Regions from separate parts of the Cytobacillus sp. FSL W8-0315 genome, predicted to be linked through region 1. Evidence: riboswitches for the same ligand, from Rfam matches in the RefSeq annotation. Region 1 holds a riboswitch; each other region holds the start of a gene.

The links. A riboswitch is a leader RNA that binds a small molecule or an ion and turns the genes downstream of it on or off. The one in region 1 is predicted to bind S-adenosylmethionine.
Region 2: another riboswitch for S-adenosylmethionine. It lies ahead of MKY20_RS06470 (methionine ABC transporter ATP-binding protein); the one in region 1 lies ahead of MKY20_RS17590 (methionine biosynthesis PLP-dependent protein).
Region 3: another riboswitch for S-adenosylmethionine. It lies ahead of mtnW (2,3-diketo-5-methylthiopentyl-1-phosphate enolase); the one in region 1 lies ahead of MKY20_RS17590 (methionine biosynthesis PLP-dependent protein).
Region 4: another riboswitch for S-adenosylmethionine. It lies ahead of MKY20_RS19635 (O-methyltransferase); the one in region 1 lies ahead of MKY20_RS17590 (methionine biosynthesis PLP-dependent protein).

The regions. Positions count from the first base shown of each region.
Region 1 is NZ_JBBOOC010000001.1:3,440,566-3,446,067, forward strand. Features, by position in the region: gene MKY20_RS17580 (bifunctional homocysteine S-methyltransferase/methylenetetrahydrofolate reductase) at 1-923, opposite strand, end outside; gene metC (cystathionine beta-lyase) at 928-2,112, opposite strand; gene MKY20_RS17590 (methionine biosynthesis PLP-dependent protein) at 2,109-3,221, opposite strand; SAM riboswitch class I at 3,299-3,413, opposite strand; gene MKY20_RS17595 (H-type small acid-soluble spore protein) at 3,614-3,793, opposite strand; gene MKY20_RS17600 (hypothetical protein) at 3,958-4,197, shown strand; gene sucA (2-oxoglutarate dehydrogenase E1 component) at 4,814-5,502, shown strand, end outside.
Region 2 is NZ_JBBOOC010000001.1:1,260,979-1,266,480, forward strand. Features, by position in the region: gene MKY20_RS06460 (aminotransferase-like domain-containing protein) at 69-1,493, opposite strand; gene MKY20_RS06465 (DMT family transporter) at 1,625-2,539, shown strand; SAM riboswitch class I at 2,614-2,713, shown strand; SAM riboswitch class I at 2,815-2,915, shown strand; gene MKY20_RS06470 (methionine ABC transporter ATP-binding protein) at 3,025-4,056, shown strand; gene MKY20_RS06475 (methionine ABC transporter permease) at 4,046-4,696, shown strand; gene MKY20_RS06480 (MetQ/NlpA family ABC transporter substrate-binding protein) at 4,715-5,502, shown strand, end outside.
Region 3 is NZ_JBBOOC010000001.1:4,361,168-4,366,669, forward strand. Features, by position in the region: gene MKY20_RS22380 (methylthioribulose 1-phosphate dehydratase) at 50-685, opposite strand; gene MKY20_RS22385 (2-hydroxy-3-keto-5-methylthiopentenyl-1-phosphate phosphatase) at 682-1,344, opposite strand; gene mtnW (2,3-diketo-5-methylthiopentyl-1-phosphate enolase) at 1,337-2,569, opposite strand; SAM riboswitch class I at 2,656-2,759, opposite strand; gene MKY20_RS22395 (pyridoxal phosphate-dependent aminotransferase) at 2,852-4,024, opposite strand; gene MKY20_RS22400 (carbon-nitrogen family hydrolase) at 4,168-4,953, shown strand; gene MKY20_RS22405 (DUF2087 domain-containing protein) at 4,990-5,502, opposite strand, start outside.
Region 4 is NZ_JBBOOC010000001.1:3,845,519-3,851,020, forward strand. Features, by position in the region: gene MKY20_RS19620 (GNAT family N-acetyltransferase) at 1-47, opposite strand, end outside; gene pdxR (MocR-like pyridoxine biosynthesis transcription factor PdxR) at 140-1,516, shown strand; gene MKY20_RS19630 (PH domain-containing protein) at 1,551-1,934, opposite strand; gene MKY20_RS19635 (O-methyltransferase) at 1,959-2,537, opposite strand; SAM riboswitch class I at 2,643-2,749, opposite strand; gene MKY20_RS19640 (hypothetical protein) at 2,823-5,502, opposite strand, start outside.

The sequences.
Region 1 (5,502 bases):
CTTGATGATGATGGCTTTTCAGAAACCATGACTTTATTGATTGCCTTTGTCTCTTTTTCCTCTATTGGCGGAAGTCCGTTTAAAACGTCAGAAAACGCCTTGATATGGTCAGGTGTTGTTCCACAGCAGCCTCCAAGCAGGCGGACACCCTGATTTCGGAATTCAATCGCTGACTGCCGGAAATATTCTGCATCTCCTTCATAATGAAATTTGCCATCCGTATAGGCTGGAATACTGGCATTTGGATAAGCAGAAAGATAGGCATGCTTTGGCAAAGGCACACTTTCGAGAGTTTTCAGCATATGATGCGGACCAAGCCTGCAATTGATTCCCACAACATCCGCACCAATTCCTTCAAGCTTTGCTAAAGCATCAGCGATAGAAGTCTGGTTCTGAAGAACACCCGCTTCCTGAAGAGACACCTGTGCGATAATCGGCAAATCAGTTTCTTTCCTGGCTATGGCAAGGACAGTCTCAAGCTCTTCCAGGTCATAATAGGTTTCAAGCAAAATACCATCTACATCCTCAAGCAGCAGGCAATAAAGCTGCTCCCTGAAGCTTCTTTTTATTTCTTCAAGTGTAATCATGTTGGGCTTGAATCCCCTGATCCCGCCGATTGTACCAGCAACATATGCGCGTTCCTTGGCAGCTTTTTTGGCAATCCTTGCTGCAGCACTGTTAATCTCCTTAACGGAGTCTTCCAGTCCATATCGCTGAAGCTTCAGATAATTCGCCGCATACGTATTTGTTTGGATCAATTCAGCCCCTGCGCCTATGTATGCTTCATGGATGTGCTGGATCTGTTCAGATTGTGATAAATTTAATTCCTCAAAACAGCTGTCGGTACCATAGGAGTACAGAAGAGTTCCCATCGCGCCATCTGCTATGATGATTTCATTCTTTAATTTATTTAGGAAACTCAAAATATCACCCCCGCTGTAAAATCGAATGTTTTGTTTTTCCGGCAGCAGATAAAGCTGCCTTGAAATCTTCTATAATATCATCTGCGCTCTCCAGGCCAACAGATAGACGAAGAAGACTGTCCGTTATTCCGCGCTGCTCCCGTTCGGATGCTGGCATGGCTGCATGTGACATTTTTGCAGGGTAGGAGAGGATGGATTCAACAGCTCCCAGACTTACTGCAAAAACAGGTATTTTCGCATTTTCAACAAATCTTCTCATCGATAGCTCATCTTCAAGCTCAAAAGATAGGACGGCACCTGCGTTCACAGCCTGCATTTTCTGGATTTTATATCCGGGATGATCTGCAAAACCTGGATAATGCACCTTCTTAACAGATGGGTGATCATTAAGGAAACCAGCAATTTTCTTAGCTGATTTCACAGACTGATCAAGCCTGACCTGCAGCGTTTTAATGCCTCTCAGCACAAGCCACGCATCCTGAACACCCAAAACGGCTCCAAAGGAGTTCTGGAGAAAAGCAAGTCTTGCACCTAAATCCGGATCTTTCACAACCGCTAGGCCAGCCACGACGTCGCTGTGTCCGGATAAAAATTTGGTTGCGCTGTGCAGCACTATATCTGCACCTAAAGAAAGCGGTTTTTGAAGGGCAGGGGTCAGGAAGGTATTATCCACAAATGTCAAGGCTCCATGCTGTCTTGCAAGTGAACTGATGGCCTGTATATCTGTCACTTTCAGCAGCGGGTTGGAAGGAGTCTCTACATAGAAAACTTTCGTGTTGGGACGGATTGCTTCTTTTACTTCCTCAAGATTTGTCATATCAACAAATGTGTGCTCAATGCCAAAGCGGGACAGGACTTCTGTTGTCATTCGATAGGTTCCGCCATATACATCTTCTGTAATGACAACATGATCTCCCTGAGATAAGAGGAGGAATGCTGTAGAAATGGCAGCCATTCCAGAAGAAAAGGCAAACCCTCTAATACCTTCTTCAAGCTCCGCGATGACTTCTTCAAGTGCTTCCCTTGTTGGATTCAGGCTGCGGCTGTAATCATATTTTCCGAACACATCAATATCTTTTTGATGAAAAGTGGAGGCATGCTGGATCGGTACACTGACAGCTCCTGTTTCCGGGTCGAATTTTTGATTATTGTGAAGTAATTTCGTTTGGAATGTGTAATTCGAACTCATCGTACTGCCTCCTTAATAACCTTAGCAAAAGCATGTTCAAGATCCGCCTTCAAATCTTCTGCATTTTCTATTCCAACCGAGAAACGCAGAAGCCTATTACAGACACCGGTTTCAATACGGATTTCTTCAGGAATGTCCGCATGTGTCTGGGTTGCTGGATAAGTTATGAAACTCTCGACTCCTCCGAGGCTTTCAGCAAAGGAGATAAGGGAGAGGCTCTGCAGAAATGGATTCACCCAGGATTCATCCTTGATTCGGAATGATATCATGCCGCCCTTGCCGGGATAAAGGACATCTGTTACTGCATCGTGGCCCGATAAAAATTCTGCTAATTCCTTCGCATTTTCTTCATGACGTTCCATGCGGAGAGAGAGTGTCTTCATCCCTCTGATCAACAGCCATGAATCAAAAGGGCTAAGGACAGCACCTGCGGCATTGTGGTTCATCGCCAGTGCCTCACATAACTCTTTGCCTTTTGCAACAATTAATCCGGCAAGGACATCATTATGCCCGCCAAGATACTTGGTTGCACTATGGATCACAATATCAGCTCCAAGCTTTAACGGCTGCTGAAGGAGAGGGGTATAAAACGTGTTATCAACTATAAGGAGGATATTATGCTTTTGGGCAATGTCTGCTATCAATTGAATGTCAGTCTGTTCCATAAGCGGATTAGTTGGAGTCTCCAGAAATATTGCCTTGGTCTTTTCCGTGATTAATAGTTCAACATCTTCGGAATTGCTGGTATTTACATATTTGCACTGAAGTCCCCACTTCTTGAAGCCCTGTTCAAGCAGACGATATGTACCGCCATATAAATCCTTTGATACAATCCATTCATCTCCGGATTTAAAAAGAGAAAGAATGGTAAGAATTGCGGCCATTCCAGAACTGCAGGCATAGCCTTGGTCGCCTTCTTCCAGATCGGCGATTGCCTCCTCAAGCAGCTGGCGGGTAGGGTTGCCTGTTCTGCTATAGTCAAAGCCAGTTGACTGGCCAATGCCTTCATGGCGATATGCCGTGGAAAAATATACGGGCGGGTTGACAGCACCTGTTGCTGACTCGCTCCTGTTTCCGATTTGCGCTAATCTGGTGTCAATATTATACATGCTTGTAACCACTCCTTATAAAAAATAAAAAAAAAGCCTTCTATAAGAAGAAGACTTTTTAATGTGATCAGCCATTCTTCTTATCTTTCAAGTTTTAGAAACTTGCAGGAATTAGCACCTTTTCAATCAAAAAAATGATTGCTGGTTGCTGAGGCGTCGTCGGGCCTTACCCTCGACCTCTCTGGATAAGAAATCAAATATTAAATTTTCTCTAAACTTTACTACAGTAAACCGCTAATCGTCAACACTTTTTTGAATATTTTATGTTATAAAAAATATCCGACCAGGTATCTTGCGTCCTTTTGCCCTCAGTCTCCATTTTTTAGGGGGAATGAGGAAAATTTTGAACAAAAAAACTTCCCATCAGATTCTGGAAAGTTTTTTTGGGGTATTCATTCTTCAATCAAATCGTTAACCGGCACATCCATTTCTTTTTCAGAATCTGCTTTTGTGTAAACACGTGCTGTCTTAGTCTGCTCATCTACATGCTGAATGATGATCGGGATGCCATTCAAAGTAACACAGTGCATTTCAGCAGACTCAGCAATCTCTTTTGCTCTGCCAATATTCATGGAAAAACCTCCTGAATTTGAATAATTTTAATGTGTCTTAAAAATACACAAATTATTCTTTTGAAAAAAACCTGGCATAAAATGTTAGAAGGGGATCACTTTAAAGTTCAGAATATTTGTTTTATAATGAACGTAAATGAAATTTTTCTTGGAGGGGAGCTAATATGCGTGAACATAGCCACTGCCGCCACCGGTTTGCGGAATCCGAGGGTCCAGCAGTATTCCAGACCATGGATGGCATTGAAGTAAATGTTTCTGGGTCCATGTTCGAAAAATGTACAACTTGCGGCCATTTTGATTTTCCTGTGGAAACGAGAGAAGCAATTGAATCTTCCCTAAAAGAAAACAGAAAAAATGCGAATGCAGTGAAACAAATCTATATTAACTTAGTTGAGACTTTTTAAAGCCGGACGACTGCCGGCTTTTTTATTTTGTCTTCTATATAAGAAAGTGCTTTTACAAAATGTTTTTGAATTTTTGCTTGAACTTAGTTATTAACCTGAACTGATCATCGCTATGGGCACATGATTCTCGAAAATTCATCCGCATTTTCGTCGTGCGGTATTAGTCAAGGAAGCCTTTTTAAATGTCCTGCGGCAGGAGAGGGAGCGGGAGACCGCGCAGGCGGAGCTGAGGACCTCTGTTCCTCCCGGCGGAAAGAAGGTCCCGTGCTGAAATCAGCGGGCAACATTTTAAGTATAATAACAATCTAAAATGAACCCCTAAAAACCACCCAGTTATTTCTTATTTATAATTGTTTAACATTTAACAAAACATTTTATTAGAATAAGTAATTACTAAAAAAAAATTTTTAATAGTTTTCCACTATATTCATGTTTTTATCTTTGTACAACTAGATTTTCCGTGTTAGAATAACTGTGGAAACGTTTTATCCTCTGAAAAATATTATTATTCGTAAAAATAAAACGTTAATGCATCATATAGACGGGTATTGTATTTTCAGGGGAGAAAAATGTATTTGAATTATTTACTTAAAAACAGTTATGGAGGTAATTTTCCATGAAAAAGCCATCGAATGGTGAGGGACCTTTTGAACAAGGATTTCATGGCCCCAACCTTGGCTACGTTATTGAACTATATGAAAGATACTTAGAGGATCCATCTTCTATCGATCCTGAAATGAAAGACTACTTTGAAAGAAATGGTTCCCCTCTAGCGAGTGAAGGAACTCCGCAAATGGCTTCATCAGCAAATCAGCCAATGAATGCCGGACAGCTTGAAAAAACACTTGCTGCGATTCGCCTTGCTGATAATATCCGCACATATGGCCACTTGGCTGCAGATATTTATCCGCTGGGTAACAATAAATCTGAAAGTGCATTATTCGAACTGAGCAAATATGGCTTAACTGAAAATGATTTAAAAGAGATTCCTGCCGGTGTCATTACTAAAGACGCCACCTATCCATTACGCAACGGACTTGAAGCAATTGAATTCCTGAAAAGCGCTTATATGGGACCAATTGCGTTTGAATTCCAGCATATATTTGATGAAAACGAAAAAGACTGGCTTCGCCGTAAAATAGGGGCCAACAGCCATAAACTGTCAATGCAGAAGGCAGAAAAACTGAAAGTTTTAAGAAGACTGACTGAAGTTGAGGAATTTGAAAAATTCCTTCATAAAACATTCGTTGGCCAGAAAAGATTCTCAATTGAGGGTCTTGATACAATGGTTCCATTACTGGATGA
Region 2 (5,502 bases), 2.2 Mb from region 1:
GGATTGACATATAGGATAAATTTCACTCTATGCAAACTGTGAAAAGGATCCCTTGTCAGGTATCAAACTCATAGGAGCTTTCTAATTTCCTCTCCAAGGATGAATATGCCTTCCTGCAGTTCCCCCAGCGAGGCATAAGCATAGGAAATTCGTATAAAATGATTCGGCCCGTCACTGTATATGCTGCCGGGATTAATCAGCAGTTTTCTTAAAATAGCCTGCCGATAGAGGCTTCGAATTGGAATACTGGACGGTACTTTCAGCCATATAAAAAAACCTCCTTCCGGAGAATTCCATTCTGCTATCCCGGACAAGTGAGCATCTAATGTATTCAGGGCAGTATTACGACGAATTCTCAGCTGCTCACGTACCCTTTCCATATGCTTTTGATAGAGGCCGGTGGACAGCCATTTTTCAGCTACCCTTTGTGAAAGTGAACTTGAACCATAGTCAGTCTGCATTTTAAGATCTGCAAGCCGGTCGATAACAGGTTCAGGTGCTGCTACCCAGCCTATTCGAAGTCCGGGACTCAATGTTTTTGACAAGCTTCCCATATAAAGGACCTGGCCGTTTTTGTCCATTGCTTTTAATGGTGGAGGGGGCATTTCATCAAGCCATAGCTCACGATAAATATCGTCTTCCACAATTGGCAGCTGTTCTATTCTGCAAACATCAAGCAGTTCCCTCCGTCTTTTTTCTGTCATTAAAATTCCAGTCGGGTTATGGTAGGAAGGAATCGTATATAAAATGGATTTCCCTTTTTCATATTTCTTCAAAGAGATGCTTTTCGTGATAACTCCCTCTTTATCCATCGGCAATCCTTTTAAATTCATGCCTGATGACCGGAAAAGCTGTAAAGAATATAAGTAAGAGGGCTTTTCCAGAAATACGGGTGCCCCTCTTTGCACAAGGCCCAATGAAACAAGCTGCAGGGCTTGCAGCCCTCCAGAAACAATAAGTATCGAGGAAGGAGAAGCGTCTATTCCAGATGCTGCCAAATATTCACTAACTGCCTGTCTTAATGGCAAATACCCCTTTGGTTCCTCATAACCGAGTTCACTCAATTCATCAGCAGCTTCCTTTAGAACTTTCTGCATCGTTTGCACAGGGGAAATCTCAGGGGAAAGCTCTCCTTTGCTGAGCTGTATAAAAGCGGGATCCATTTCTAAGTCATTAATTTCCTGAACGATTTTTTCGCTGGCTCTGTGTATCCCTGTATCGATATATTCACTCCAGTTGGCAGACTGCCTTGAAGCGAGCAGAGTCCAAGTATTATTAATAACCTTAGTGCCAACTCCCGTTTTCCCTTCTATTAGTCCATCTGCAGAAAGTTCTTCCAGAGCAGTGATAATTGTGCTTCGGTTTACTCCAAACTCCTCAGCCAGTTTCCGCTGGCTTGGAATTTTACTTCCGATTGGCCATTCCCCTTTGGAAATCTTTCCTTTAATAGTCTCAATAACTCGCTGATATTTTGGCAATTGTGCTGTATCCATCCATATAACCGCCTTTATGAAAATTGGCTGGCAAAATTCTTTCCTAATTGGTTGAGGACATTGTATCAGTTATTGATTATCCTGAAAAGCAGCACAGATAATGGCTGGAAATGTTGATAAGGGGGATGAAGTTGGCAAATAAGAAATTTATGATTATCGGGGCGCATAGTTCTATCATCATTCTTTGGGCATCCGCATTCCCGGGAATTCGGGCTGGGCTTGAATCGTACTCCCCTGAGCACCTTGCCCTTTTTAGACTTTTAGTTGGTTCGGCTGCACTTGGTGTCTTAGCACTGCTGACAAGGATGCGTCTTCCGGATATAAAAGATCTTCCTGCTATTTTTATGCTTGGATTCCTTGGTTTTACGGTTTATCATACAGCTCTCAACATTGGGGAAAAAACAGTAAGCGCCGGACCGGCAAGCTTGATTGTATCAATGACTCCGATCTTTTCGGCTGCTTTGGCTGCTTTATTTTTAAGGGAAAGGTTTGGAAGGGTCAGGTGGACTGGTTCAGCAGTCAGTATTGCTGGTGCCGCACTTATTTCGCTTGGTGCAGGAGGAGGGTTTGAAATCCAAACCGGTATTTTATTTGTCCTGCTTGCTTCCATTTCAGAAAGCATCTATTTCGTGTTTCAGACTAAATACTTTAATAAATACGGATTTTTGTCATTTACATCCTATACGGTATGGGCAGGGACTGGTTTTATGCTGATTTATCTTCCTGGGCTTGGTAATGAGATCTTTCATGCATCGGCCGAATCCACTTTAAGTGTCATCTATTTGGGGATTTTTCCAACGGTAATTCCATATATTGCCCTAGCTTTTCTTGCGTCCATAGGAGGGACTTCTGAAGCGACAAGCTCTCTTTATCTGACACCAGCAATAGCATTTGTCATTGCTTGGGTTTGGCTGGGAGAGGTGCCGACTATGTTATCCATTGCGGGTGGTATAATCGCTCTGGCAGGTGTGATGATTATTCACCGTAAAGACAGCTCTGTTAAAGTAACGGAAATTTTTGAAAATGGCCCAAGTGAAAATATTTGAAAAATAATGATTGACATCCTTTTCTTTATGGTGGTAAAGTAATAAGCATATTAAACAACCGAATAATAAAAATCTTCTTATCCAGAGAGGTTGAGGGACTGGCCCTATGACACCTCGGCAGCGGACAAAAGTGTACCGTGCCAAATCCAGCAAGCGTAGCTTGAAAGATAAGAAGAGGACCATTGATAAATGCCGCCCTCTTCTTTCTTTAGAAGAGGGTTTTTGTTTTTATCCGAAAAAATGCATCAAGATTCTATTCATAAACATATGAATAATTCTTATCGAGAGAAGCAGAGGGACCTGGCCCAATGAAGCTTCGGCAGCAGGCAGACTGCACTGTGCCAAATCCAGCAGGCGATAGCCTGAAAGATAAGGAGGGGACTTCAAAAAACCTCTTCTGTTAGAAGGGGTAAATTTCAGGATATAATTCTTAGTTTTCCCATGGGATTAATTATATATAACATTTAGAAAAGGAGAGATGCTGAATGATAGAGTTTCAGAATTTAAAGAAAATCTATGAAAGCGGAGGACAGCAGGTAGCTGCTTTAAATGGAATAGACTTAAAGATTAACAAAGGTGAGATTTTCGGTGTGATCGGCTTCAGCGGTGCGGGAAAGAGCTCTTTGATCCGCTGTGTCAATTGGCTGGAGAAGCCGACTTCAGGAAAGGTCATTGTCAGTGGACATGATCTGACGGCTTTATCTGTAAGAGAAATTCGCGAAGTGAAAAGAAACATCGGGATGGTCTTTCAGCATTTTAATCTTTTAAATTCGAAAACAGTGTTTGCCAATGTGGCGATGCCGCTCACACTGGCTAAGATCCCTAAAGATGACATCAAAAAGCGTGTCCATGAACTATTAGAATTCGTGGGGCTTGCAGACAAGGCAAACAGCTATCCCGATCAGCTGTCAGGCGGGCAAAAGCAGCGGATCGGAATTGCCAGGGCGCTGGCGACCCAGCCTTCCATTCTATTATGTGATGAAGCAACTTCAGCGCTGGATCCGCAGACAACCAGCTCTATCCTGCAGCTGCTGAAAAAAATAAATAAAGAATACAACATTACTATACTGATCATTACCCATGAAATGTCTGTAATCAGAGAGATCTGTGATCGTGTCGCTGTAATAGAGGCAGGAAAAATTATCGAAGAAGGAACCGTCTTCAATGTCTTTTCATCACCAAAGACACAAACAGCGAAAAACTTTGTCAGCACTGTCATGAATGATCAAATACCTGACTCCATTAAAGAAGTGATTGAAAAACAGCAAGGGCTTCAAAAGGTATTTAGAATCAACTTTGTTGGAAATTCTGCCGGGCAGCCGCTCCTCTCGCAGGTTGCCAAAAAGTTTAATATCGACTTCAACGTCCTGTTTGGAAATATTACTGAACTTCAGGGAACACCGTTTGGCAACCTGATTGTCGAATTCCAGGGTCCGGACAGTGAAATCAGACGTGCTATACAGTACATCAGCCAGGAAAAAGTTTCAATAAAGGAAGTGACAACACGTGCTAGTTAATCAGGAAAAAATCATCGAAGCCTTAATCGAAACGGTTCAAATGGTGGCATTCTCATTGCTGTTTTCAGCTATTATCGGACTGCCGCTTGGTATATTGCTTGTCGTAACAAGGAAAGGGCATCTGCTGGAAAACCTCGTTGTTTTTAATATCATAAACAGCATTATTAATATTTTCAGATCAGTTCCCTTCATCATTTTAATGGTGGCCATTATCCCCATTACCAGGCTGATTGTCGGAACATCGATAGGTACGGCTGCAGCCGTAGTGCCGCTAGTCTTTTATGCCGGGCCATATATTGCAAGATTAATAGAAAACTCATTGCTTGAGGTAGATCCGGGAGTCATAGAAGCTGCAGAAGCAATGGGAGCAACACCAGGCCAGATAATATTAAAATTCCTGATTCCGGAAGCACTTAGTTCGCTGGTATTAGGCTTTACAATTGCAACAATCGGATTGGTCGGAGCATCAGCCATGGCCGGGGCAGTCGGAGGCGGCGGGCTTGGTGACCTCGCCATTACCTACGGCTACCAGAGATTCGATACAACAGTCATGCTGATTACCGTTGCGATCTTAGTTGTCATGGTTCAGGGCCTGCAGTCATTCGGAAATATCTTATCCAAAAAAATCAGAAGAAGATAAATAAGGAGGAAATACATCATGAAAAAACTATTCTTAACATTCATTATTTTAGCATTGGGTGTGTTCACTGCAGCATGCTCAAGCACAACTGGAGGAGAAGAAACAAAGAAGATTAAATTAGGTGTAAGCGGTTCTGATACACGCATCTGGGACTTTATTGCAGAAAAGGCTGAAAAGGAAGGCATTGAAATTGAAGTTGTGACATTCTCTGACTATGTGCAGCCAAATGTTGCCCTTGCAGAAGGCGATCTTGATGTGAATGCATTCCAAACAGTCGCTTATTTTGACACTTTTATTAAAGAGCATAATATGGATCTTACCCCAATAGCGACAACTGTTTTAGCACCAATGGGGCTTTATTCTGAAAAAGTAAAATCGGCAGAAGACATTCCGGAAGGCGGCAAAATTGCCATTCCAAATGATGCTTCAAATGGCGGAAGAGCCCTTCTTTTACTGGAGGAAGCCGGCCTGATTAAATTATCCGAGGACTATGACGGAAACCTGGACTTGAATAAAATCGTTGAAAATCCGAAGAACCTTGAATTTGTAGAAATGGTATCAGCGCAGACACCGCGTGCACTTCCGGATGTCTCTGCTTCTGTAATCAATAACGGAATTGCCGTAGATGCAGGCTTTAACCCAACTAAGGATTCAATTTTTATTGAAAGTGAAACCGCTACTCCATACGTAAATATCATTGCTGTCCGAACAGAAGACAAGGATAACAAAACGCTTAAGAGAATTGCTGAACTTTACCAGGAAGATGATGTAGCTGATTTCATTACGAAGGAATATGACGGAAGCAT
Region 3 (5,502 bases), 920 kb from region 1:
CTCTATTATAATTTTTTTCTCGCATGATTTAATAACAGCAGTTCATATATTAAACTACTTTAATTAGCTGATCGGGCTTATATGCCAGGAGCCTTAACTGATAACGGAACAGAAACTCTGAAGCCTCAAGGATCTTTTTAGCCTCAAAGGAGGTTCTGCCCCATACTGTAATTCCATGATTTCTTATCAAGACGGCACCTGAATCTTCATGTACATGGGAAGAAAAACACTTTGCCAGCGTTGGAATATGCGCATGATTCGGAATAATCGGAATCTCGAGAACAGCATCTTCCTCCCACTTATCAAATGCTTTAATCAGCTCTTGCCCTTTAAATGTAACCGCCGCCTGATCACCATAAATTTCTGAAATGACATTATTGTCAATCGTATGTACATGAAGACTGCATTCAGCTTTCGTTCTTCGATATATCTCAGAATGCAGAAGTGTTTCAGCAGAAGGCTTTAAATGTGTTTCCCCTGCCGGGTGTCCATATTCATCAACAAGGAGAAAGTCTTCATCAGTGCGTTTCCTTTTATCCTTTCCGCTTGCTGTTACGAGGAATTGAAGGGGATGTGAGCTGACCTTAATGGCCAGATTTCCGCTTGTTCCCATAAACCAGTCCCTTTCTGCAAGCTCTTCCTTAATATCTGCAAGCTCATTCCATTTTTCCCCAACTCTGCTCATACCCTCACCTCATTTAATCTTTTTAAAAGCTCAATGCAATCATAGAATGTTTCAAAGGCAGAATGATTTAGGTTCATCTCTTTGCTTTTCTCCAGGAGCAGATCTCTGGCAATGACAAAGTCTGCCTGTTTGGCAGCCTCCAGATCGGTTACTGAATCTCCGATCACCACTTTAAAGGTGTTCTCATCCACCAGTTTCCTCATAATAGAAGGCTTGCAGCAGCCGCAATTCTTATTGCATTTTTCATCGCAGCTATGGGGCCATAAGATATTAATTGTATCGCCGCTAAAATCAGAACTATTGCAGAACACCTCTTCAAAGGGTCCATACTTATCCAGTACAGGAGCCACAAAAAAATCTATTCCTCCGCTGACTATATAAAGCGGTATTTTTTCTTTTTCCAGATAATCGATAAATGGCTGAAATCCCTCTCTTACTCTTGCATTTTCTAAGATGAAATCGGTGATAGCATCTTTCAGACTGCTTGGCAGAAGGGAAAACATCTTTCCTACTCCTTCTTGAATGGTAATTTCCTGTCCCAGAACTTGATTTTTTATCCCCTCCCATTGAGAAGGAGCAAAGTGCTTCATGATATGAATGATGTTATCGTTTTCGGTAATAGTTCCATCAAAATCACAAAATACCGCCACTTTAGCCATTCTTTACAGCCACCTCTTTGTACCCCCACAGATCAATCGCTTTTTTTAATTCAGGGAAGTTTGATGGAGCATCTGTTAAAGAAGCCCCATTTAAAATTAAATCTATTGCCTGGCGGAATGCCAAACCGCCTCCTCTTGCCCCATCCGGATGCCCATGTACGCCACCTCCGGCATTAATTACACTGTCTATTCCGAAGTCTTCGAAAAGCAAAGGTACAAGACCCGGATGGATGCCGGCTGATGGAACCGGAAAGGTTCTTTTGCAGAAATCATTCCTAGTCAGGGTATCCCCAATTGATAAGGCCAGAGTTTTTTCAAGGGCAACCGATCCATAAGGTGAAGGGAATAGAGAAAAGTCTGCGCCTGCATACCTGAGGAGTTTGCCTAAAAGCAAAGGATAGGAAATCCCATAAACACTTGAAGCAGAAAGAGCTCCACTAACTGCAGGATGTGCCATGATAGGCAGCCCTATCTCATCATCTTCTCTTAATGACTGCAAAACATCGAGCCCATACGAGAATACGTTGAAGAGAAGAAGATCTGCACCAAGTCTGGATGCTTTCCTTGCCTTATCTTTTAAATCAAAAGACCTGCCTGTTAAATTCACAGCATATAGGGTACGGTGGCCTGTTTCCTCATAAACCTGCCTTAGCACTTCTTTGCCTTCGGTTATCCGGGCTTCAAAAGGTGTAAGGCGGTTTTCAAATAGAATTTCATCATCTTTTACAAGGTCGATGCCGCCAAGGGCCTGTTCCCTCAGCTGCGAAGTTAAAAAATCCATGTCTTTGCCCAGCACCCCTTTGAAGATGCTCATCAGAAGGGGTCTATCATATACATTCAGTTTTTCCCTCAGTCCGTCAATCCCGAATCGTGGCCCAGGAAAAAAGCTTTTAAGTTCATTGGAAAACTGTAAATCTAACAATTTAATCTTTCCATCCAATGATAGTTTTCCAAAGACTGTTGTTAATATTGCCGGTAAATCAGGACTGAAATTAACAGTTGGATAGGCAATCTTAATGACTGCGGCTGTTTCCTTTTTTTCTTCATCTTTAGTATAGTCTTCAACAGAAACGACCCTGCCTTTATGCTTTTCCAGCTGCTGTTTTTCTAGTTCCGGCAAATGGGTCCATGACCCGACCGTTAAGCCTAAAGCGATCTCCTCGGCCTTTTTCTCCGGGTTATGTTTTTCATCATGAACCAGATACGTTGCAATAATTTCACTCATGTATATTCTTCCTTTCAAAAATCAAAGAATGAAAACAATAAAAAACCTCTTCAAATAAGAAGAGGTTAGGATAGCAATCTAACATCTTCTTATCTTTCAGCTATAAGCTGCAAGATTTAGCACCGTGCTCATGTATAAGTCGGTTGCCGGGCTTCATAGGGCTAGTCCCTCCGCCTGCTCTTGATAAGAAAACGAAACGAGTATTCAGTTAATTTAGAATTAAAATTTAATTAGAATTATGACAGTGCTTAATATTTTTGTCAATTGAATTATGAGAAAAATTTAAAATAAATTTAATTTTTTTATTCTGCCCACTGCTTCTTTAAGTCTCTCCTCAGATGTCAGTAAACCCGCTCTCACATACCCTTCTCCAAAATCACCAAATCCGATGCCTGGTGCAACCGCAATATGCGCTTTATCCAAGAGATAGTCAGCAAACTCTTCCGATGTAAATTGTTCAGGGACCTTGAGCCATGCAAAAAAAGAGCCTTTAGGAGCTTGAACATTCCAGCCGATTTCCCTGAGGCCAGAGATGAATGTATTACGTCTGGATTCGTATATGGAATTCAATTCTTTAACACAATCCTGTGGTCCTGACAGAGCAACTGCTGCAGCTTCCTGAACAGCACCAAACAAGCTGACGTATAGATGATCCTGCATAAGGTTCAGTGCTGCGATGACACTTGCATTTCCAGCTGCAAATCCAACTCTCCAGCCTGCCATATTAAATGTTTTTGAAAGTGTATAAATTTCAATTCCGACCTCTTTTGCCCCTTCTGCCTGAAGAAAGCTTTCAGGCTTTATGCCGTCAAAACCAATTCCTCCATATGCAAAATCATGGACGATGCAAATACCATGGCTTCTGCTCAAATCAACTGTTTCTTGAAAAAAGTCCTTGTTTGCCACTGCTCCAGTGGGATTATTTGGATAATTAAGGAACATCAGTTTGGCTGCATTAAGCTGGTCTGCTGACAATTCACTGTATACTGGCAGGAAGTTATTTTCTTCTCTTAGAGACATTGTCACCATTTTTGCTTTGGCAAGTGCAACACCTGACCAATAATCAGGATATCCCGGGTCCGGAACCAATACGCTGTCCCCAGGGTTTAAAAGGCATTGAGGGATTTCAACCAATCCTGCTTTACCACCAAAAAGGATGGCTATTTCGGTTTCAGGATCCAATTCAACATTAAATTCCCTTTTATAAAAGTCAGCAGCTGCCTTTTTTAAATACGGGAAGCCCTGGAAAGGGGAATATTTATGGTTTTGCGGATTATCGGCTGCACTTTGAAGACTCTTGACAATATGCTCTGGTGTAGGCATGTCAGGATTGCCCTGTCCAAGATTGATGACATCATGCCCTTGTTGGAGTTTTCTCCCCACTTTGGCTGTCAAAGATGCAAAAAACTGTTTAGGCAGACTTTTCAAAAGATCTGATTGCGGATAATTTACCAAATTGTTCACCTGCTTAAAAAAAAGATTGAAAATATAGTCACAAATGATATAACGTAAATGGTAAGATGTAAAGTAAAATTTTGAAAATTTCCATCTATCGGACTAATTTTACCATAAGGATATGATGATTGCGGGGGAGTTTTATGAAATTAAAGATTGCCTGTTTGCAAATGGATATTGCATTTGGAAAACCTGAGGATAATTTTAAAGCAGCCGAAATCATGATTAAAAAGGCGCTTAGGGATAAACCGGATGTTATTGTGCTGCCGGAACTTTGGACGACTGGTTATGACTTGACCAGATTGGGTGAAATTGCAGACCAGGATGCAGAATCATCGCTAGTCTTTTTGAAAGAGGCCGCACAGAGCAATCGGGTTCATATGATTGGCGGATCTGTTGCAAAGAAAACACCCGATGGCATTTACAACACTCTGCTGATTGTAGATAACCAAGGTGACCTTATACATGAATACAGCAAGCTGCACTTGTTCAAGCTGATGAATGAACATCTCTATCTGAACGGAGGGACAGCCAAGGGAGTTTTTTCACTGGAAAATAGGAAGTTTGCAGGGATGATTTGTTATGATATCCGTTTTCCTGAGTGGGTGCGGACCCATACAGCGGAAGGTGCTGAAGCTTTATTTGTAGTAGCTGAATGGCCATTGGCCCGGCTGGCACATTGGCGGGCACTTTTGATTGCGCGTGCCATTGAAAACCAGTGCTACGTAATTGCATGCAACCGCTCCGGGTCTGATCCTGACAATGTCTTTGCTGGCCATTCGATGATTATAGATCCTTGGGGAGAAGTGCTTGCAGAAGGTTCTGAAACGGAAGAAATCCTATATGCTGAGATAGACCTGGAAAAAGTGAAAGAAGTCCGCAGCATGATTCCGATTTTTACCGACCGCAAACCGGATTATTACTATTGAAGGCATGCATGGCCCTAACTGGGGCCCTGCCTTGCTTTACCCTTCTATTTTCGCCCACATTTCCGGAGGGTTTAATTCATAAATGCCATTTTCCCTGTACATATAATGATTTATAATAAATTCTCTGCGTATCGTAGCATAGTCTTCATGATACTGTTGAATATATTCGTTGAGCTCTTTTTCTTCATATTTTTTCCCCATTTTCAATCCTTTGATTAGATGCTCAAAAACCATGAGTCTCTTCTTCCTCTGTGCAGGAATATTCTTCAGCTTTCCATCTTTGGTAAAGAAATTTTCAATAACCTTCTGGCTTTCTATATTTTGTTCTTCCATTTTCTTAACCTCCTCTTTATCTGCCAATTTTGCAAGAACACCTGATTGGTGTTTCAGTACGGATTCATTTAAATAAAAATAAACAGTATTTTTATCTCTTCTCTGATAAACAAGGTTTATTTCCCTCAGTTTATTTAAATGATGAGTAATGGTTGGCGGAGTTAAACCAAGCTTCCCCGCTATCGCCTGTCCATGCAAAGGCCCTTTGGCAAGGAG
Region 4 (5,502 bases), 400 kb from region 1:
AGTTCCATAGGAATTAACTGCACAACATTGTTTTCTAATTTTCGCATGCTATCACTCTCCTTGAATCAATTAAAACCGATTTCTGGTATGATAAAAATAACCAAAAATGAATTTTAATATAATACCAGGGAATGATTTGATGGAGCTTCAAATTCTGCTTTCGGAAAATGGAATAAAGTATAAAGAAATCTATGAACAAATTCGGCTGGCGATTTTAGATAAAAAATTGTCAGCTCATGCAAGACTTCCTGCAAAGCGGAGGCTGGCTGAACAATTAAACGTAAGCATCATAACTGTTCAGATGGCTTACGAACAATTGCAGAGTGAAGGGTACTGTTATTCAGCAGAACGCAAAGGCTATTTTGTTTCTGAAATTCAGGATGAAATGCATTATAGTCAGATTAATACAATGGGCCTGGAGAAAAGAGATCAGCAAGAGTTTCTCATTAATTTTAAAAATGGGCAGATAGATGCCTCTGCATTTCCTTACAAACAATGGAATAGACTTTATCGAAAAGAGCTTAAGGAATCCAATGCCAGCAATGGCCCGTGGCAGGGTGAATATTCTTTGCGTGTTCAAATTGCACAATACCTTCAGCAAGCTAGAGGGCTAGCCTGTCAGCCGGAACAAGTGTATCTATTCAGCGGATTTCAGCCGCAGCTGTTAAATGTCTGTTTGTTTTTTAAGCGGAAAGCCATCGGGATTGAAGATCCAGGTTTTATTCGGGCAAGATCTGTTTTTGATCAATTACAGCTGCCTTGTTATCCGATTTCTGTGGATGAGGATGGATGCTGTGTGCCTGATGCTGAAGAGCCAATAAAATTATTGTATACGACACCTGCTCATCAATACCCTACCGGTACAATTATGTCTATTGCCAGAAGGATTGAGCTGTTAAATTGGGCAATCAAACAGGACGCTTATATTATCGAGGATGACTATGATTCTGAATTCCGCTACAAAGGGGCACCAATCCCGGCATTGTCCCATTTGGATTCAACCGGGCGGGTACTGTACTTTGGCACCTTTTCAAAAACATTGCTGCCATCACTTCGGATCAGCTATCTGATTATGCCAGTATCTCTGCAGCAAGACTTTGAAAAATTTAATGCTTACCAAAAGACGAATGTTTCAAGAATCGATCAGCAGGCTGCTGCAAAATTTATGGAAGAAGGACTTTATACATCTCATATAGCAAAAATGAGAACGTTATATCGATCCAAGCGGAGCTGTTTAATAGAAAGCCTGTCAAAACACTTAGGAGACCACTTTGACATCATTGGAGATACAGCGGGCTTGCATATCATCGTGAAATTACCCGAAGGATTGACTGAAGCGAAAGCAATTGAACTGGCAAAGTCGGCAGGTGTTGAAATCGATGCTGTTTCGCCTATGTATCAGCTGCACAAGCCAAACCATCATGTGATGATTGGATATGGCGCACCCTCGATGGACGAGATTGAGAGAGGAGTCCAGTTAATCACTAAATCATGGAAAAGTTGTCTGAGCAACTAAGCTAAGCTATAAATTCCACAATTTAAAAGGGCGTTTATCCTACGGGATAACGCTCTTTTGCCGAAGCAGCAAACATACACATCTTTTCCTTAACCGCTGCCATAAAATCAAACATATTCATCCCCTGGATTTGCTGAAATTTATACAAGTCCTGGTTATAGTACATATGAATATGCCTGCCGGTGATTCCCCTTTTTTCTTCAATGGAAGTTAAATTGATATACGCAAATTCTTCAACTAAATCCTTGGTTGTTCCTGATGCAGGAATTCCATAAAACAGCAGTCTTTTGTTTGTTGCCGCAAAGAAGCCTGGATGCGGTGCTAAACAGAAATGAGCCACTAATGAACAGCTTAGACATTCAATAATGGTTTCACCTTCATACAATACATGTTTAACCTGATTTTTAACGCTACTCATGGAACGTCCCCCCTTAATAAACTATCAAACCGCTGTCTTCACTGCCAGTATCAGCCCAGTAGACCAATCCAATTCTGTAATGTCCAGGTCAGGTCTGTCCTGCAGTGTTTTCAGGAGTTTAGTGGCTTTGATCCGAAATTCTTCAGGCAATTTCTGCTGCGGAAACACATCATGAATCACATAAAAACCGCCGATATTTAAATGATCCAGGGTTTTGTCCAGAAGCTCAAATTTCCCTGGCCACGTATCTGCAAAAATAAAATCGAACCTTTCCGACAGGTTTTGAATAAAAGCTGCTCCGTCCTCACAGCAAAATGTAATTCTGCTGTCATACCCGAGGTTTTTTTTCGCGATGGATTGAACTGTCGAATCTATGTCAACGGTCGTTAGCTTACTGCTTTCATCCATCCCATCTATGATCCAGGAAGCAGATGCCCCCGTACCTGTGCCCAGCTCCAAAAAGCTTCCTCCTGGTTTGGAGGCAGCCAGCCCCTTTAGTAAAAACCCTGTTTTTCGATCACATGATTGCCCGAAACCCAGCACATCAGAATCCTGTAATATTCTCGAATATGCTTCCGGTACCTGTATAACACTGTTTTCCATTTTGTTTTTCCTCCTCTTTCTTCGTTATTATCTAAACCGAGATCAACCTAAAAAGAACATCAAAAAAAGGCCTCTTTATAAGAGGCCTTTATTATCAAAAACGACCTCTTATCTCCCAGAGCGTCAACTCTGTTGGAATTAGCACCTTCCTGACATAATCAGGGGTTGCTGAGGCTTCGCAGGGCCAGTCCCTCCACCTCTCTGGATAAGAATTTGTATAAAATATTATTTTCAACCAAGTATTGCATATTTTTTGCAAGATGGCAATACTTTAATTCTTTTAATCTAATGAACTGCTTCCTCTCCCTGATAAATTCGAAATGCCGGTACAATCGTATCCGACACAATCTCTTTCCCTTTTTCCCGGATGAAATCCAATTTATAGTACGCATCAAACCTCTGGCTGATCTCTGTTTTTACCAACTCAGGCGGAGTAACGACGATGAATTGAAACTTCAGCTTATCAGCTACAGCGAAAATCGGGTCAAGCACATGGGCAGAAGCCGCTTGTCCGAACGGATTATCACAGACTAACGGAACCCAGCTTTGATCAGTTTCACTCTTAACCGAAAGAAGCATCATCATCATGACCATGCGGGCAGATAACTTTTGGCCGCCGCTGCCATCCGATTTAGTCTTTGAACCCTGGTTGATCGTCTGCCAGGTTGAATAATGCTCACGCTGCGGTTTTCCATACATGAAGGCATTATCAGTACGCATATTATATACCAGCAGTTCCGGGTAACGATTCCTGAGGGAGACAAATAAAATCTGCTCATCACTGATGAGCTGTTTGATTTCCTGATCCAGCTCCAGATTATGGTCATCAATCATCTCGAATCGTTTCGTAATTTTGTTAATGGCCGAAACAAAATGCTGTTTCAGTAAAGGTTCAATATCTTCCGCTTTTTTAGGCAGGATGTCTTCTTTGAGCTGGACGAGCGGGAAAGACCCTCGTTCATTCTTCAGCTTCATTTTCGCAATCATCGAGCGAATCGCTTCCGAAATACTCATCACCTTCATACTCGCACGGCTTGCCCAGAAGTTTTGCGCCTTTTCTGCCCGTTCTTTATCGCGTTCCAGCTGCTCTAAGCCGCTCTGTGAGAAGCGCTTCATGTTTTGGACAACACTTTGAATATGTGCGTAATGCCTTGTATCCATATGATCAAGCGTAGTTAAGACTTCATTCTTAAAGCGGATCTCCCAATCCTTGCCTTCAATATTGAGTTTTAAATTGCGCAGGGATTGTTCAATTTTTGCGTGCTTCTCCTGGCCTTCATCCTGGATACCCTGATGTTTTTCACTCCAGGAAATGATGCTTTGCTTTCCCTGGCTCTTTATTTTTTCAATATCTTCATCCGTAAAAGCTGCTGCTTCCTCTTTAAGGATTACGGATAGATGCAATTGATTGTTTTCAAATTCAGCAATGTTTTGCTCCGTCTCTTTTTTGCGCTCTTCCGTTTTCTTAATTTCTGCATTCGTCTGTTTGGTCTGGTCTGTAATCTCAACCGTCTTCACTTCCAGATCAAGTTCTTCCCATTCTTCAGGCTGTTTATCATGCTTGGCCACTTTTTTAACAGTCTTATCACGCTGCGCCTTCGCATGCTTTAAAGAAGTGTCAGCAACTGTTACAGTTGTTCCCTGCTCTCGCTCTTCTTTCTCTGCTGCCTTTGTTTCCTTTGCAGCTGTTTGAACCATCTTTTCCAAAATACTCATAGGTTCATCCGGTACAGACGCATCCTTCCACTCTTCGTTAAGAGCATGAAGTTTTTTCTCCAGCTTCTTTTGCTGTTTTTGCTCCGATTCTCTTGTCGCCTGGATCGCCAGCAATTCACTGGCTTGTTCTTCTTTTGATTTTTGCAGCTGTTTAAGCTCCTCAATGCTTCCAATGATTTCTTCCAGCATATGCGATGATAATCGCGGAACCTCTTCAGAAGCTTCTGCTTTCTCAGCGGCTGGAAAAACCGCACCATCAATAAAGAAGCTAATCTCCTTAATATTTTGCTCAGCTGATAGCTTCCATTCCAAGTACGTTTGGCTCCACTTTTCCTGCAGATCAATGATGGTCTGATGCTCGTTTGCAAGCTCTTTCTGTACACTTTCGAAAGCTTCCTTTTGTTTCTCTTTTTCCTGCTTTACCCGTTTATTTTCAAGGTGCAGCGACTTTTCACGATTAAAGCTTTCCAGAGACTCCACATCTTTAGATAGATTTTCAATCTTTTCCTTCGTCTTTTCAAGCTGATCTCTAAGTCCCAGCTGCCGTTCTTTTTCTTTTTCCTCCTGAACGATGATGGCCTGTAATTCGTTTTTCTTGGAAAGCAGGGCTTCTTTTTCCTGAAGCAGCGCTCTTTCAATATCACCGGCAAGGTCATTGGAAAGGAAACGGTCGATTTCTTTTAAAATGCGGCGGAGAGAACTCTCTGTTTGTTCCATTTCTAGAAGTGCATCTTTTTTTTCTTCTATTTCTTTGGCAATCTTAATTTTCCAGTTCGTGAACTGATTTTTATTTGTCAGAAGTTCCTTCTCCGTACCGGTGATCATCACAAACGTATTTTGCTGATTTTCGCCCGCCATTTCTTCCCTCATAAAAATCGGGACAGGGCTCTTAAACATTCTTCCTGCAAGGACCTGTTTATTCACTTTTTCCCATTGCGGCCTGCTGACCACTAAGCCGTAGGGCAGGAGCGGATGAGTGAGCATGTGGCTAGCCATTTCATCCGGTTTTAAAGATTGCAGAAATTGTGAGCCGTAGAACACATCTATCCCTGTTTTCTCATCAATCCATTCCTTCAGTTCCTTCACATCATTATTCGCAATCCAGAAATGCTCATCATTCAAAGCAAAATCCAGCTGCGTTTCCCAGAGCGCTTTCTTTATTTCTTCCCCTTGCTCACGATTTTGAACGAGGAGCTCTTCCACCTGCTGGGCATATTTGGATAAAAGAGCATTCGTGAACTGCGCTGAG